Regions from separate parts of the Arthrobacter sp. TJ-236 genome, predicted to be linked through region 2. Evidence: riboswitches for the same ligand, from Rfam matches in the RefSeq annotation. Region 2 holds a riboswitch; each other region holds the start of a gene.
The links. A riboswitch is a leader RNA that binds a small molecule or an ion and turns the genes downstream of it on or off. The one in region 2 is predicted to bind S-adenosylmethionine.
Positions count from the first base shown of each region.

Region 1: linked by a shared signal. The riboswitch ahead of AC4D16_RS11455 (bifunctional o-acetylhomoserine/o-acetylserine sulfhydrylase) and the one ahead of AC4D16_RS07510 (MetQ/NlpA family ABC transporter substrate-binding protein) in region 2 are both predicted to bind S-adenosylmethionine.
Region 3: linked by a shared signal. The riboswitch ahead of AC4D16_RS09535 (LLM class flavin-dependent oxidoreductase) and the one ahead of AC4D16_RS07510 (MetQ/NlpA family ABC transporter substrate-binding protein) in region 2 are both predicted to bind S-adenosylmethionine.

Region 1 covers NZ_JBZCNI010000002.1:614,018-619,115, reverse strand. The annotation lists gene AC4D16_RS11470 (P-loop nucleotide/nucleoside kinase family protein) at 1-66, shown strand, start outside; gene AC4D16_RS11465 (hypothetical protein) at 315-557, opposite strand; gene metX (homoserine O-acetyltransferase MetX) at 667-1,806, opposite strand; gene AC4D16_RS11455 (bifunctional o-acetylhomoserine/o-acetylserine sulfhydrylase) at 1,813-3,129, opposite strand; SAM riboswitch class IV at 3,206-3,322, opposite strand; gene AC4D16_RS11450 (VOC family protein) at 3,441-4,082, shown strand; gene AC4D16_RS11445 (DUF1540 domain-containing protein) at 4,184-4,471, opposite strand; gene AC4D16_RS11440 (CPBP family intramembrane glutamic endopeptidase) at 4,605-5,098, opposite strand, start outside.
Region 2 covers NZ_JBZCNI010000001.1:1,592,595-1,597,692, reverse strand. The annotation lists gene AC4D16_RS07520 (methionine ABC transporter permease) at 1-608, opposite strand, end outside; gene AC4D16_RS07515 (methionine ABC transporter ATP-binding protein) at 608-1,636, opposite strand; gene AC4D16_RS07510 (MetQ/NlpA family ABC transporter substrate-binding protein) at 1,703-2,590, opposite strand; SAM riboswitch class IV at 2,771-2,888, opposite strand; gene AC4D16_RS07505 (aminodeoxychorismate lyase) at 3,459-4,337, opposite strand; gene AC4D16_RS07500 (hypothetical protein) at 4,429-4,647, opposite strand; gene AC4D16_RS07495 (MarR family winged helix-turn-helix transcriptional regulator) at 4,691-5,098, opposite strand, start outside.
Region 3 covers NZ_JBZCNI010000002.1:167,671-172,768, forward strand. The annotation lists gene AC4D16_RS09510 (alpha/beta fold hydrolase) at 1-824, opposite strand, end outside; gene AC4D16_RS09515 (TetR/AcrR family transcriptional regulator) at 921-1,499, shown strand; gene AC4D16_RS09520 (GNAT family N-acetyltransferase) at 1,611-1,916, opposite strand; gene AC4D16_RS09525 (SpoIIAA family protein) at 1,950-2,348, opposite strand; gene AC4D16_RS09530 (SDR family NAD(P)-dependent oxidoreductase) at 2,477-3,235, shown strand; SAM riboswitch class IV at 3,332-3,443, shown strand; gene AC4D16_RS09535 (LLM class flavin-dependent oxidoreductase) at 3,480-4,868, shown strand; gene AC4D16_RS09540 (methionine ABC transporter ATP-binding protein) at 4,996-5,098, shown strand, end outside.

The sequences.
Region 1 (5,098 bases), on a different contig from region 2:
CGCGCCGGCCACGCCGTCGTCGTGCACTGGGTCGATGTGCCCCTGGCGATGGCCCTGGATCGATGACGCACGCGGAAGGGCAACGGGGAGGCCGGTGCGCACCGGCTGCGGGACCAGGACGTCCGTACTCTCGCTGCCCTCTTAGAGGAACCGCGGGCGGAGGAGGGACTCGTCATCCTCCGGCACGGGCCTGACGCTCCGACCGATCACGAGGCGGCTGACGCCTCACAGGAATGACCGGTCGGGTTGTCCCCGACCGGTCATCATGGCAGTGCAATCGACGTGCGCAGTGCCGCCAGCGAACCCCGTGCCGCTCAGGCGTCGAGGTCCACCTCACCGTTGGCGACGGCGTCCGCGCAAGCGCTGAGATCGGGCCCGGGCTTGAAGTCGACGAACTGCGGCTGCAGCTTCGCGAAGAGGAACTCGTACACCTCGTCGCGGGTCTTGCCGTCCATGGTCTCGACGGCTTCACGCACGGCGCCCTGCAGCGCTCGGTCCGAGTCGAGGAGGATCTTGTCGCGTGCTTCCTGGTTCCAGCCGATGGTGCTCAGTTCCATGAACAGCTCCTTGTGCGTCGTGGTGCGGTCCCGCCCCTGAATCCTAAGCAGGCTTAGCTCCCAGCCTAGGTGCCCGCCGCAGGAAACCCAACCCGCGATCCTCCGACGGTCAGCCTGCGTAGAACGCAGCCCCCAGGGCGGCTCCCACCTGGTGGATCTGCGTGAGGAAGGCGTCGTGACCGATGGGTGAGGAGATGGTGTGCACGGGTACCTCGCCGGGCAGTCCGGCCGCGAGGCGTTCGGATTGCACGGGGAAGTAGAGCCGGTCGGAGTCGACGGCCGCGACGAAGAACCGCGCGGTGGCCCGCCCCAGGGCCTCCTCGAGGCTTCCGCGCCCCCTGGCGGCGTCATGACTCATCAGCGCTTCGGTCAGCACCACGTAACTGTTGGCGTCGAAACGGTCCACCAGCTTGTCCGCCTGGTGGTCGAGGTAGCTCTCCACGCGGTAGCGGCCGCGCTCCGTCGGCAGGACACCGCCGAGCGGCTGCTCGTCGCCCTGCGCCGCACGGCCGAAGCGGACGTCCAGCTCGAATTCGGAGCGGTACGTGATATGGGCGATACGCCGCGCGATTCCCAGCCCGCCGTCCGGGTGCGGGCCGTCGTAGTAGTCGCCGTCACGGTAGGCGGGATCGAGGCGGATCGCCTGCAGCTGCGCCTGGGCGAACGCTATCTGTTCGGCCGAGCTGGCTGCGGTGCAGGCGATGACCGCGCATCGTTCCACGCGCTCCGGGAACACGAGGGCCCACTCCAGGGCGCGGGCGCCGCCCATCGAGCCGCCGAGCACGGAGTGCCAGCGCCCGACGCCGAGGAGGTCGGCGAGCAGCGCTTCCGCGCGGACTGAATCGCGGATGGTCACGAACGGGAAGCGCGAACCCCAGGGCGTGCCGTCCGGGGCGAGGCTGCCCGGCCCCGTCGAGCCGTAACATCCACCCAGCATGTTGACCGACACCACGAAGTACCGATCGGTGTCCACCGTGCGGCCCGGACCTACCAGGCCGTCCCACCAGCCGTCCTCCTCGGACTCCCCCCGCGCCACGTGCGAGCTGCCGGTGAGGGCATGCTGCACGAGGACGGCGTTCGAGGCGTCACTGTTGAGCCGTCCCCAGGTCTCGTACGCGAGGTGCACCTCGGGCAGCACTCCCCCGGTCTCGAGGTCCAACGGGCCGATCGACGCGACGCGGAGGATTCCGTCTCCGGCGGGATCGGCGGCGTCGGCCGCGGGCCTCAGGACAACAGGGGGGTGGGTCACGGGTGGTCAGGCTCCTTTGGCGGCGCGGAACCCCGCGTCGAGGTCGGCGAGGATGTCGTTGATGTTCTCGAGGCCCACGGACAGCCGCACGAGGCCGGGACGCACGCCCGCGGTGAGCTGCGCCTCCGCGCCGAGCTGGCTGTGCGTCGTCGACGCCGGATGGATGACGAGCGAGCGGACGTCACCGACGTTCGCCACGTGCGAGTGCAGTTCGAGTCCGTCCACGAACCGCGTGCCCGCCTCGTGCCCGCCGGCGATGTCGAAGCTGACGATCGCGCCGGTCCCGTTCCGCCCGTACTTCCTGCCGCGCTCGTACCAGGGACTGGACGGGAGGCCGGCGTAGGCCACGCGCTCGACGTCGTCGTGGGCCTCCAGCCACTCGGCGACCGTCTGCGCGTTCTGGACGTGCCGCTCGATCCGCAGGCTGAGCGTCTCCAGCCCCTGCGCGATCAGGAAGGCGTTGAACGGCGACACCGCGGCCCCGAGGTCCCGCAGCAGCTGCACGCGTGCTTTCAGGATGTAGGCGAGGTTGGCACCGAGGGCGCTGCCCACCCCGAGGTCACGCGCATAGACGAGTCCGTGGTAGCTCTCGTCGGGGGTGTTCAGGCCGGGGAAGCGGTCCGGGTACCGCGCGAAGTCGAAGTTCCCGGAATCGACGATCACGCCGGCGATGGCCGTGCCGTGCCCGCCGAGGTACTTGGTGGCCGAGTGCACCACGATGTCCGCACCCCACTCGATGGGTCGGATCAGGTAGGGCGTCGAGAGCGTGTTGTCGACGATCAGCGGGAACCCGTGCTCGTGGGCGACCGCGCTGATCCCCTCGAGGTCCAGGACGTCCTGGCGCGGATTGGAGACCACCTCGCCGAAGAACAGCTTGGTGTTCGGCCTGATCGCGGCGCGCCACTGCTCGAGATCGTCCGGATCCTCGACGAACGTGGTCTCGATACCGAACTTCCGCAGCGTGTGCTTGAAGAGGTTGTAGGTTCCGCCGTAGAGGCTCGGGCTCGCGACGATGTGGTCGCCCGCCTCCGCGATGTTGAGCACGGCGAACGTCTCCGCGGCCTGGCCCGAGGCGAGCAGCAGGGCGCCGACGCCGCCCTCCAGGCTGGCGATCCTCGTCTCCACCGCCTCCTGGGTCGGGTTGCCGATACGCGTGTAGATCGGCGCGAGTTCCGTCAGCGCGAAGCGGTTGGCGGCACTCTCCGCGCTCGGGAAGACGAACGACGACGTCTGGTAGATAGGGAGCGCGCGCGCCCCCGTTGCGGAGTCCGGCTCCTGGCCGGCGTGGATCTGGCGTGTCTCGAAAGACCACTCGTTGGACATGATGCTCCCTGTAGGAAGGGGCCTCGCTCGTGTCCGGAACCTGCCGACGTCTCGCCCAGGTCACCGGGCCGTCACGGGCCCGCGCTTGCGCGACGCCGGTGCGGCGTCGAGCCTGGTCTTCACCCGGGGCACCCCACCGCGGTTGGAGGGTTGCCGGCCAGCAAGCCGGGGCTTCGTGCTGGCACTCATGACCTGACTCCATGGAAGCGCACGGCCCCGCAGGAGGCAAGCCGTATGACACTTCGTGAAGGGACGAACGAGTAAGGCGAACCTAAGTCGAGACGTGGATCACTTAGTGCCAAGATATCGGCATGCGCCTGGATCATGTGTCGTACGCCTGTGAACCCGACGGTCTCGCCGCCACGGCAGAGCGGATCTCGACCAAGCTCGGGACGGACGCGGTGAGAGGCGGTGTGCATCCCCGCTTCGGTACACGGAACATGATCGTGCCCCTGGTCAACGGCCAGTACCTCGAGGTCGTGGAGGTCCTCGACCACCCCGCCTCGGACAAGGCCCCCTTCGGTCAGGCCGTCCGCGCCCGCTCCGAAGCCGGAGGCGGCTGGATGGGCTGGTGCGTCGCGGTGGACGATCTCGGTCCGTTCGAGGAACGCCTCGGACGCAGCGCCGTCCCGGGCAACCGCAAATTTCCCGACGGCCAGGAACTCTCCTGGCAGCAGATCGGCATCAAGGGCCTCATCGCCGATCCGCAGGTGCCCTACCTCCTCCGCTGGGACGAGGGTACCGAGGCCCTGCACCCCTCCCTCGCGCGTGCCGCATCGGTGAAGCTCGACTGCCTGACCATCGCCGGCTCGTCCGAGCGCGTCACCGAGTGGCTCGGCACGGAGGTCGAGGAGACGCTCGACGGCGTCCAGGTCCAGTGGATCGCCCCGAACGGCACGCCGGGCGTCATGTCCGTGACGTTCGAGACCGCCCACGGGCGGGTCGAGATCTAGCACGCAGCACCCTGCTCAGAAGAAGCTCAGACGAAGCTCAGACGAAAGGGACCGGCCGACGGCCGGTCCCTTTCTGTGTTCGTCAGTGGTTCGGCGCCGGCTCAGGCGTGGGTATAGGTCAGGCAGTCGGCGGCCTCGGCGCCGGGACCGACCTTGACCGCGGGTGCCGTGCACAGGAGATCCGCGTTGAACGAGCACTCCGAGCGCTGGCACGCCCCGACATGGGCGAGCATCTTCGGCAGTCCGCCGCTGATGGACGTGTCGATGAACGTGGCGCACGAGGCGTGCTCCTCGCTCCCGGACACCGTGATGGCGACCGCCGTGCAGCCGTCATGGTTGAAGGAGCAGTTGTGGACACTGCATTCGGAGACACTGGTGACGACGCTCATGATTCCTCCTGGGGGTGCGGCGGATCCTGACGGCGGAATCCGTACTTCTGCGGAATGAATTCACGGTAACACCGGTAATTGCGAATAATTTAGTCATGATTTGTGCGCGATAAAAGAAAAGGTAAGCCTTGGCTCAGCTACCTATTCCGATGGCCGGGCCGATCAGGGCGAACCCCACGAACCCGGTGATGTCGATCAGCGCGTGCGCGATCACGAGCGGCATGACGCGCTTGGTGCGCGTGTAGAACCAGGCGAAGAGCAGCCCCATCATCACGTTGCCGATGAACGGACCGAACCCCTGGTACAGGTGGTAGCTCCCCCGCAGGAGGGCACTCGTGATGATGATGGCGGGCGTCGACCACCCGAGTTCGCGCAGACGCAGCATGAGGTAGCCGACCACGATGACTTCCTCCAACACGGCGTGCCGCACCGCGGAGAGCACCAGCACCGGCACGGTCCACCAGTACTCGTCGAGCGCGGCTGGGACGATCGCCGTCGTGATGCCGAGAGCGCGGCCGGCCGCGTAGACGCCGAGCGTGCCGACGCCGATGATCCCGGCGAGGCCCACACCGAAACCGAAGGTCCTCAGCGGGCGGTCGAAGGTGAACCCCAGACGCCGGAAGGCCG
Region 2 (5,098 bases):
TGTACGAGGATGATGATCACGATCACGGCCGCCCAGGTCACCACGGGGTTGAACTGCCGGTAGCCGTACTGGATGGCGAAGTTGCCGAGCCCTCCGCCGCCCACCACGCCCGCGACCGCGGACATGTCCACGAGTGCCACCACGATGAACGTGTACCCGAGGATCAGCGGACCGAGGGCCTCGGGGATGAGGATGGTGAGGATGATCCGCAGGCGGCCGGCACCCACCGATCGCGCCGCCTCGATGACGCCGGGCTGGACCGTCAGGAGGTTCTGCTCCACGATGCGGCTGATCCCGAAGGCCGCCGCGAGGGAGAGCGTGAAGATGATGGCGCTGTTCCCGATGCCCGTGCCCGTCACCAGGCGCGCCAGGGGTTGCGCCGCCGCGAGGAAGATGATGAACGGGATGGGCCGGAAGATGTTGACCACGAGGTTCAGCACACCGAACACGGGCCGGTTCCCGAGGATGCTGCCGGCCCGCGTGGTGTAGAGGCCGAGCCCCAGCAGCAGGCCGCCGAGCCCGCCGAACAGCAGGCTGAGGCCCACGATGTAGAGCGTCTCGTACGTGGCCTCCCACAGCTGCGGGGTGAGGGGGATGAGGTCGTCCATCAGGAGAGCTCCTTCACGGTGGTGCGAGCGGCGAGGCCGGCCAGCGCGGCGTCCACCTGGGCGTCGGGTCCGGTGAGGGCGAGCGTGAGGTGTCCGAAGGCGCGGCCGCGGATGTCGTTGATGCCGCCGTAGATCAGTTCGAACTCGACGCCGGCGGAGGCGAGCTCCAGGAAGACGGAGGCCTGGGAGGCGTCGCCGTCGCGGAAGGAGAATGTCACGATGCGCCCGGCGTGGCGCTCGCGGAGCGCCGCGAGTTCGTCCGGCGCCGGGATGCCTCGCACCACGGTGGCGACGAACCGCTGGGATGAAGCCTCCTGCGGATCGGAGAAGACGTCGAACACGTTGCCCTGCTCCACGATGCGCCCCCGGTCCATGACGGCCACCTTGGTGGCCAGCGTCTGGATGACATCCATCTCGTGCGTGATGACCACGATCGTGATGCCGAGGTCCTCGTTGACGCGGCGGAGGAGCCGGAGCACCTCGTGCGTGGTCTCGGGGTCGAGTGCGGAGGTCGCCTCGTCCGCGAGCAGGATCTTCGGCGAGGTGGCCAGTGCCCGGGCGATCCCCACCCGCTGCTTCTGCCCGCCGGAGAGCTGCTCCGGGTAGGCGGAGGCCTTGTCGGCGAGGCCCACGAAGGCGAGCAGCTCGGTGACCCGGGCCTGGATCTCGTCCCGGCTCCTGCCGGCCACGCGCAGCGGGTACGCCACGTTGTTGAACACGGTCTTCGCGCTGAAGAGGTTGAACTGCTGGAAGATCATGCCGATGTCGAGGCGCAGCTTCCGCAGCCTGCGGTCGGGGACGCCGGTGACCTGCTGGCCGTCGACGACGATCTCGCCCGACGTGGTGCTCTCCAGGGCGTTGATGAGGCGGACGAGTGTGCTCTTGCCCGCTCCCGAGTAGCCGATGATGCCGAAGATCTCGCCGGCCTCGATGTCCAGGCTGACGTCGTCGATCGCGGTGATCGGGGGATCGCCCCGGCGGGCCGCGGGAAAGCTCTTGGTGACGTTCCGCAGTTCGATGAGCGGCATGGTCGCCTTTCTGACATGCCGACGGCCGGCCGGGGTGCGGCCGGCCGTCGGCGGGTGGGGGGGCGGTCAGCCCTGGGCGCGGGTGTCTTCCTCGACGCGCTCGAGGGTGGACTGCAGTTCCTCGGCGGGAACCTTCACGAACTCGGCGGTCCCGCCGGAGGTCTCCTGGACGTCGTCGAGCACGGCCTGTGTGTCCTGGTAGATGCTGACGAGGCGCTGGTAGGTCTCGTTGTCCTTCTCCTCGTTCTGGGATGCGAAGACGTTGACGTAAGCGGCCGACGCGGGATCGCTCGGGTCGTCCTGCGCGATGGCGTCGTCGAAGCTCAGGCCGGCGTCCTGCACGAAGTCGTTGTTGATGATGGCCGCCGCGACGTCGGGGAGCGACGTCGGGGTGAGCGCGGCATCCAGCGTGGTGACGGTGACGCGGGATTCCTCGGCGATGACGTCGTCGATCGTGGAGAAAGCGCTGCCGCCGTCGCGCAGGGTCAGCAGACCGGCCGACTGCGCCACGAGGAGGCCACGCGCGAGGTTCGACTCGTCATTCGGGATGGCGATGGTGGCGCCGTCGGGGATGTCCTCGACGGACTCGTACTGCGTTGAGTAGAGGCCCAGCGGGTAGATGGCGGTGGAGCCCACGGGCACGAGGTCGGAGTCGCTCGAGACGTTGTAGCGCGCGAGGTACACCAGGTGCTGGAACTGGTTGAGGTCCAGCTCGCCCTCGGAGAGCGTGGGGTTGGGCTGGGTGTACTCGGCGAAGTCGACGATCTCCACCGAGATGCCTTCGTCTTCGGCGGCCTGCGTGAAGGTGGCCCATTCGGGGTCACTGGCGCCGACGACGCCGATGCGGACGGTCTCGGAGCCACCGGCGGAGTCCCCGCCGGAGAGGCCGCAGGCGGTGGTCAGGGCGAGGAGGGGGACGGCGGCGGCGGCGAGCAGCCTGCGTGAGGTGATCATGGGTGTGTCCTTCGAGATGGCGCGGAGGTACCGCGGAACTGCAGGGGGGCGTGACGAGGGAGGGCGCGCTGCCGACGGGGCAGCGACGGGATGGGAATGACTTTGAGGTGACACGCTCGCTGTTCTGGGCTGAGCGTTGGGCGGTCCCTCCAGGGACAAGACCCCTCGGAGGACCGCACGACGCCGTACTTGCCAACCGGGGGACTTGACCCGGCGGCCCAATCTTCACCTGGAGCACCCCACTACGGGAGAGGGTTGCTGTCCAACCGGCCAGGGCCTGTGGCTGGAACTCATGATTGCTAGGACGACGCTAGGACATCGGAGTGCGGCGGGTCAAAAAGGCCGGGGGAAGGAGCGTCATGCAGCGCCACATCGAGCACGGGCCGCCAGCGCACCCTCAGCGATGCGTGACCAAGGGCTGACGGCCGAGCGTCAGGACCAGATGTTGAAGCAGTTGCCACAATGGAGGTGTGGAGGACCTCCGGTCTCCGGCTGGTGGGATCGATTCGAGGATCAGGTGTCGCACCGCCTACTGAGGGCACGACGCCGCCTACCAACAGCGCGATTGAGCCGGTGATGAATTCGAGCGACGGCGCAGGGGATCGGAACGCGACGGAGATACTCACCGCGATCTTCAGCATCGCTGGCTGATCGAGGAAGACGACTTCGAACGGGACAACACGCGAGAGCGAGCAGATTTCATCGTTCCTGGCGCAGCCTGACACCAACGGCCTTTCGATGTCGCAGGTGTCACTCGTGCGACCCAGATCCCGACGAACCACCGATCGGCGCCTCTGAACTCTGGTCGGTCGAATCAACCAAACATGTAGATCGCCGAACAGCACTGCAGAGCCCGCTCCCGAGTGGGTCAGACGAAGCGGTCCACGAGATCGCTCAGTTCCGCCGTCAGCGCCGCTGAGGTGCGCAGCTCCTGCCCATCGAGCGACAGGACGGGAGCGAGCAGCCGGATGCTCGAGATGAGCCACACGGCGTCGGCGTCGAGGAGGTGGTGCGGCTCGAGCGGGCCGTACCCGAGCTCCCAGCCTTCCCTCTTCGCCGCGGCGAAGAGCGCGCTCTGCGATGTCCCGGCGAGGATGCCGCTCTCGAGCTGCGGGGTGAGCAGGGTCTTCACGCCGTCGCGGTCATAGGCGAGGAGAACGGTCGACGTCGGGCCCTCGAGCACCTTGCCGTCGGACGAGGTGAAGATGACGTCGTCGGCGCCCTGCGCCTTGGCGTAGCGGACCGCCGCCATGTTGACGGCGTACGAGAGCGTCTTGGCGCCCATCAGTAGCCACGGCGCGCGCTGCGCGACGGTGCTGTCGTACCCGCGTTCGAGGAACAGGACCTTCAGGCCGGCCTCGCGCTGCCGGGCGGTCGCGGCGGGCACCGGCGCCACCTGGACCCACGCCGTCGCGCGCCCCGAGCCCTCGACGCCGCGCGTGGCCATCAGCTTGACGACGGCGGTGGTCCGCTCGGGTTCGGCAGCAGCGAATTCGCGCAGCCCGGTGCGGATGGCACGGCCCCAGGCGTCGGCGTCGGGCACGGTCAGGTCGAGGGCCGCGGCCGACGACGCCAGCCGGTCCAGGTGTGCCTGCTCCTTACGCGGTGCCCCGTCCACGGCGAGCATCGACTCGAAGATGCCGTCGCCGCGCGTGGCTCCGAGATCGGTGGCCATGAGCTGTGGTTGCGTCGCGTCGACGACCCTGCCGTCGCGATGTGCCGGGTCGAGGAACACGAGGACTGTCATGACGGACAGCGTATCCGCAGCTTCCCGCCGATCAGCGGAGGCCGGTGCGGCGTCACAGCCGTTCGGCGCCCGCTGCAAGGGCAGGGCGTCGCTAGTCCTCCGTGGGCTTGCGGGGGGTCAGGTAGGTGGAGCCGTCCGGGTTCCTGACCACCGTCCACTGCTCGAGCTCGGCCTGGCGGCGGTGGTGCGCCTCGTCGTCCTGGTAGACGATCGGCCCCGCCGTCGAGCCGCCTTGCGCCGGCCCGAAGAACATCCTCAGCTTGCCGGTCGCCGCCATGAAGCGGGCCGAGAAGGGTTCCTTCTCGCTCATCGTCGTGTCCTTCCTGTCGGGTGGTGCCGGGGGATCGGAGGCGTCACGGGGTGCGCGCCGGGCGACCGGGCAACGTGGTCCCTGTGGCGCTGATGATGCCGTGCATCGCGTCGTTCAGGGCGTCGACCTGGGCACGGCTCAGGCCGAGGCGCTGCATCATGGTGGTCGGGACGGTGACGGCACGCTCGCGGAGGGCAGTCCCCGCCGCGGTGAGATCCACCGCGAGGGCACGCTCGTTGCCGGGAACGCGGGTGCGCGTCAGCAGGCCGAGGGCCTCGAGCCGCTTGAGCATGGGTGAGAGCGTCGCCGATTCCATGGCGAGGGCGTCGCCGATGGATCGGACCGTCCGCGGGCTCTCCTCCCACAGGGCGAGCATCACCAGGTACTGCGGGTGGGTGAGGTTCAGGTCCTCGAGGACCGGCCGGTAGGCACCGATCACGCTGCGGGAGGC
Region 3 (5,098 bases), on a different contig from region 2:
AGGAAGGGGAGCAGGATCTCGTTGATCTCGGCGCCGTGCGTCCACAGCATGCCGTGCGGTGCGCCCTCGATCTCGACGTACTCCGCGGCAGGCAGGTGCTTGGTGAACTCGCGGCCCGTGGAGTCGATGGGCAGGATGCGGTCCTCGGTGCCGTGGGCGATCAGGGTGGGCACGGTGATCTTGGCGATGTCGGCGCGGAAGTCGGTCAGCCAGGAATCGACGACAGCGAAGGAGGCGTACCAGGACGAGCCCGCTGCCACGTTCCAGGCCCCCCGGAGTGCTTCCTCGCTGAGGCGGTTGCCGAGGTAGACGTCGGTGTTGAAGAAGTCCTTGTAGAAGTTCGTGAACCAGGCGTAGCGGTCCTCCATGGCGGCCGAACGGATGCCGTCGAATACCGTCGAGGGCACGCCGGCGGCGTTGTCATCGGTCTGCAGGAGGAACGGTTCGAGCGAGGCGAGGAAGACGGCCTTGGCGACGCGGGCCTCTCCGTAGGTGCCGATGTAGCGGCCCACCTCACCCGTGCCCATGGAGAATCCGACGAGGACGGCGTCCGTGAGGTCGAGGGTCTCGAGGACCGTGTTGAGGTCAGCGGCGAAGGTGTCGTAGTCGTAGCCGGTGGTCGGCTTGCTGGATTGCCCGAAGCCGCGGCGGTCGTAGGTGATGACACGGTAGCCGGCGGTGAGGAGGGCTGCGGTCTGCTTCTCCCAGGAGCCGCCGTCGAGCGGGTAGCCGTGGATGAGGACGACCGGCTGACCGGTGCCGTGGTCCTCGTAGTAGAGGTGGAGATCCGTGCTGTTCTCGGTGCCGACCTTGATGAAACCCATGACGTGCGTCCTTTCCTCGAGCGGTGAGAACGGTCGTTCTCTCCTGCTGATCACAGAGTATAGAACGATCGTTCTCAAAACAAGTAGAATGGCTGGATGATTTCCGACGACGTGCGATCACGCATCATCGCGAGCGCCGATGAGCTCTACAACGCCCGAGGCATCCAGTCCGTGGGCATGGACGAGCTGCGCACGGCGGCCGGTGTCTCGCTCAAGCGGCTGTACCAGGAGTTCCCCTCGAAGAGCAGCATCGTGATGGCCGTCCTCGAGCGGTGGCACGCGTCCTGGACGGACGGGCTGGACGCCAGGGTCCGCCGCGCGTCCACCCCACGGGACCGGCTCCTGGCGATCTTCGACTACCTGGCCGAGTGGTTCGGCCAGGACTCGTTCCGTGGGTGCGGCTTCATCAACAGCTTCGCGGAACTGGGCGCCGTGAGCCCGGACGTCGCCGAGTACGCGCGGAAGCACAAGGAGTCCTTCCAGCGGTACGTCGGTGAGCTCGCGCAGGAGGCAGGGGCGCCGTCGCACCTGGCTCCGCAGCTGTCCATCCTCGCGGAGGGAGCGCAGACGACGGCGGCGATCGCCGGCACCGCTAGCGCGGCGGACCACGCGCGTCAGGCGGCCGAGGTGCTGATCGATGCGGCCCTTCCGGCGGGCGGACGCAGCTCGGCCTGATCCCGAGCGCGCGCGGTGTTATCGGATCGACGCGGCTCGGCCTGATCAGTAACGCGGGCGGCGCCGACGGACAGGTTCCACTCCGTAGGGGGCCGCGGAGGTTCGTCCGGCTCAGGCGGAGCGGTCGGTGAGGTCCTGGTATTCGGGATGGTCGTCGATGAACGCGGCCACGAACTCGCAGCGGGGCACCACCGTGAGGTTCTGCGATCGGGCGTCGTCGAGCGCGTGCCGGATCAGGACACTGCCGATGCCTCTGCCCTCGAGGTCCTCGTCGACGACCGTGTGCGTGAAGACGATCGTGTCACCCGAGCGCTCGTAGGCGGCGATGCCCGCGGGGTTGCCGTCGAGCATAGCGACGTAGCGGGTCTTCGCGCCGTCGTCGCTGACGGAGATGTCGTCCTTCGTGTGCTCACTCATGGTCCCGACTCTGGCATCGACGAGCGCCGGTGGTCAACGCGCCGATTCCTGACCGGCAGGGGACTCGTGGTGGGTGGCGACGGCATCCCGACCGGGGGCATCGACGAGCCAGCTCAGGGCATCGGCCTCGGAGGAGAAGTACCGGGATGTCGTGGGGGAGCGGTGCGCGAAGCCGGACATCACCTCGTCCACGGCATCCTCGCCGACGATGGCCACGCGGCTGAAGCCGGTGTACGAACTCATGCCCACCCGTGCCTCCGGGGTGATGCCCGTGATCCCGTGCATGTGGACGAGGAGAGGCAGCGCCGTGGGGCCGTGGTGCTCGGCGAGGGCGCGGGCGGCAGCGACGGCGACGGGGTGGGTGACCTCCACTCCGCGTCGCCACCGCAGACGGAGGAAGCCCCTCTCGAGGTGGGTTGTGAACGGTTCCATGACATCCTTCGGCACGCGGAGGGGCAAGTGGTGAGCCAGCCTAGCAAGGGTGACTCCCACAATGGCGGGAGTATCCACAGGTGCACAGGGCCGACGTCTGGAGCCGTGCAGGTTGTAGCGTCAGGAGCATGACGCTGAGCATCCTGGTCACCGGCGCGAGTCGCGGCATCGGCGCCGGCATCGCCGTCGAACTCGCAGGCCGCGGGCACCGCGTGGGCGTGCACGCGGGCCGGGACGTCGACGCCGCGGAGTCGGTTCGCGCAGGTCTTCCCGGGGAGGGCCACGCCGTCGTCGTCGGTGATGTCGCGGACCCGGAGGCCTGCTCCCGCATCCTGACGGACGCCGTCGGTGTACTCGGCGGGGTCGACGTGCTCGTCAACAACGCCGGCGTGTTCACTGCCCATCCGATCGATTCCACCTCCTACGAGGAGTGGCAGCGCGCTTGGCAGCGCACGCTCGCCGTCAACCTGACCGGCCCGGCGAACCTCGCGTGGCTCGTCGCGCGGCACCTGATCGAGCGCCCCCAGGGGCCCGACGGCGGCCGCCTCGTCGCCGTGGGCTCGCGCGGCGCCTACCGGGGCGAGCCGACCACGCCCGCGTACGGCGCGAGCAAGGCGGCGCTGCACTCCATGACGCAGTCGCTCGCGGTGGCACTGGCGCCGCACGGCATCCTCTCGGCCGCCGTGGCGCCCGGCTTCGTGGAGACCGCCATGGGCCGCACCGTGCTCGACGGCCCCGCGGGCGACGCCGTGCGCGCCCAGAGCGCCTTCAACCGGGTCGCGACGGCGGAGGAGGTGGCGCAGGCGGTGGCCTGGCTCGCCACCGATGCGCCGGTCTGGGTCAGCGGCACCGTGATCGACGTGAACGGCGCCTCCTACCTGCGGTGACCGCTGGTGACCCCGTCGCCGGAGCGGAGGTTCGTGACGCACTGTGACCCGGGAGGGTGGACGTCCGCGGAACACCCGGCCTAGGCTCGGACCCAGAATCACGAGTTCCAACGCAAAACCCTGGTTCGTTGGACGGCAACCCTCTCGCTGTAGCGGGGTGCCCCAGGTGAGGATTCGGTCCGGCTGAGCTGCCGGGCAAGTACGGCGCTCCCTCCACGGCAGTGCCTCGACACGAGGATTCTTCATGCCCGCTCCCGCACGGCACATCCGTTTCAACGCCTTCGACATGAACTGCGTGGGCCACCAGTCGCCCGGGCTGTGGCGGCACCCCGAGGACCAGTCCTGGCGCTACAAGGACCTGCGGTACTGGGCCGATCTCGCGCAGACGCTCGAGAAGGGTCTGTTCGACGGCATCTTCATCGCCGACGTGCTCGGTACCTACGACGTCTACGGCGGCTCCAACGAGGCGACCCTCCGGCAGGGCACGCAGACACCCGTCAACGATCCGTTCCTGCTGGTCTCCGCCATGGCCCTCGTGACCGACCACCTCGGCTTCGGCGTCACGGCAGGCACCGCCTACGAGCACCCGTACCCCTTCGCCCGTCGCCTCTCCACCCTGGACCACCTCACCAACGGGCGGGTGGGCTGGAACGTCGTCACGGGCTACCTGCCCTCGGCCGCCCGGAACATGGGCAACGAGGACCAGCTCGAACACGATGAGCGCTACGACCACGCCGACGAGTACCTCGAGGTCCTCTACAAGCTCCTCGAGGGGTCCTGGGAGGACGACGCCGTGGTCCGCGACCGCGCCACCGGCGTCTTCACCGACCCCGCCAAGGTCCACGACATCGGGCACGACGGCACTTACTTCACCGTCCCCGGCATCCACCTGAGCGAGCCGTCGCCGCAGCGGACCCCGGTGATCTATCAGGCCGGAGCTTCGCCCCGCGGCGTCCGTTTCGCGGCCGGCAACGCAGAAGCCGTGTTCGTCGGTGCGCCCACGAAGGCCATCCTCAAGGACTCCGTGTCCCGTATCCGGGACGCGGTGGAGGCGGCGGGTCGGGATCGCTACGCGGTGCGGATCTACACGATGCTCACGATCATCACCGACGAGACCGAGGAGAAGGCCCGGGCGAAGCACGCCGACTACCAGCAGTACGTCAGCTACGAGGGCGCCCTCGTGCTGCTGTCCGGCTGGCTCGGGATCGATCTCAGCATCTACGACCCCGACGAGCCACTCGGCAACGTCGAGTCGAATGCCATCCAGTCCGCCGTCGCGAACTTCCAGAAGGTGAACGACGACGGCGCCCCGTGGACGGTCCGCGACATCGCGGAATGGGCGGGGATCGGAGGGCTCGGGCCTCGGATCGTCGGCTCCGGTGCCCAGGTGGCCGACGAGCTCCAGGCGTGGGTCGACGAGACCGACGTCGACGGCTTCAACCTCGCCTACGCCATCACGCCCGGCTCCTTCGAGGACGTCATCACGCACGTGATCCCCGAGCTGCAGAAGCGCGGCGCCTATCCCACGGAGTACGCCGAGGGGACACTGCGTCAGAAGTTGTTCGGCAAGGGCGACCGCCTGCCGGAGGATCACCGCGGAGCGCGGTACCGACTCCAGCCCGTCCGCTCTTGAAGCGCACCTGACGCGCACCTGAACCGACGTCCGGCGCCGTCGTCCTGCGTCAACCTGCGGCACAGATTCCCGGCGCCGCCGTCCAGCGCCGTTCTATCGATCCACTCCGCCCTTTCCGAGGAACCCCATGATCTCTCTACGACACCTGACCAAGACCTATGGCCACGGAGGCACCGCCGTCACCGTTCTCGACCGACTCAATTTCGAGGTGCCCACCGGGCGCATCGCGG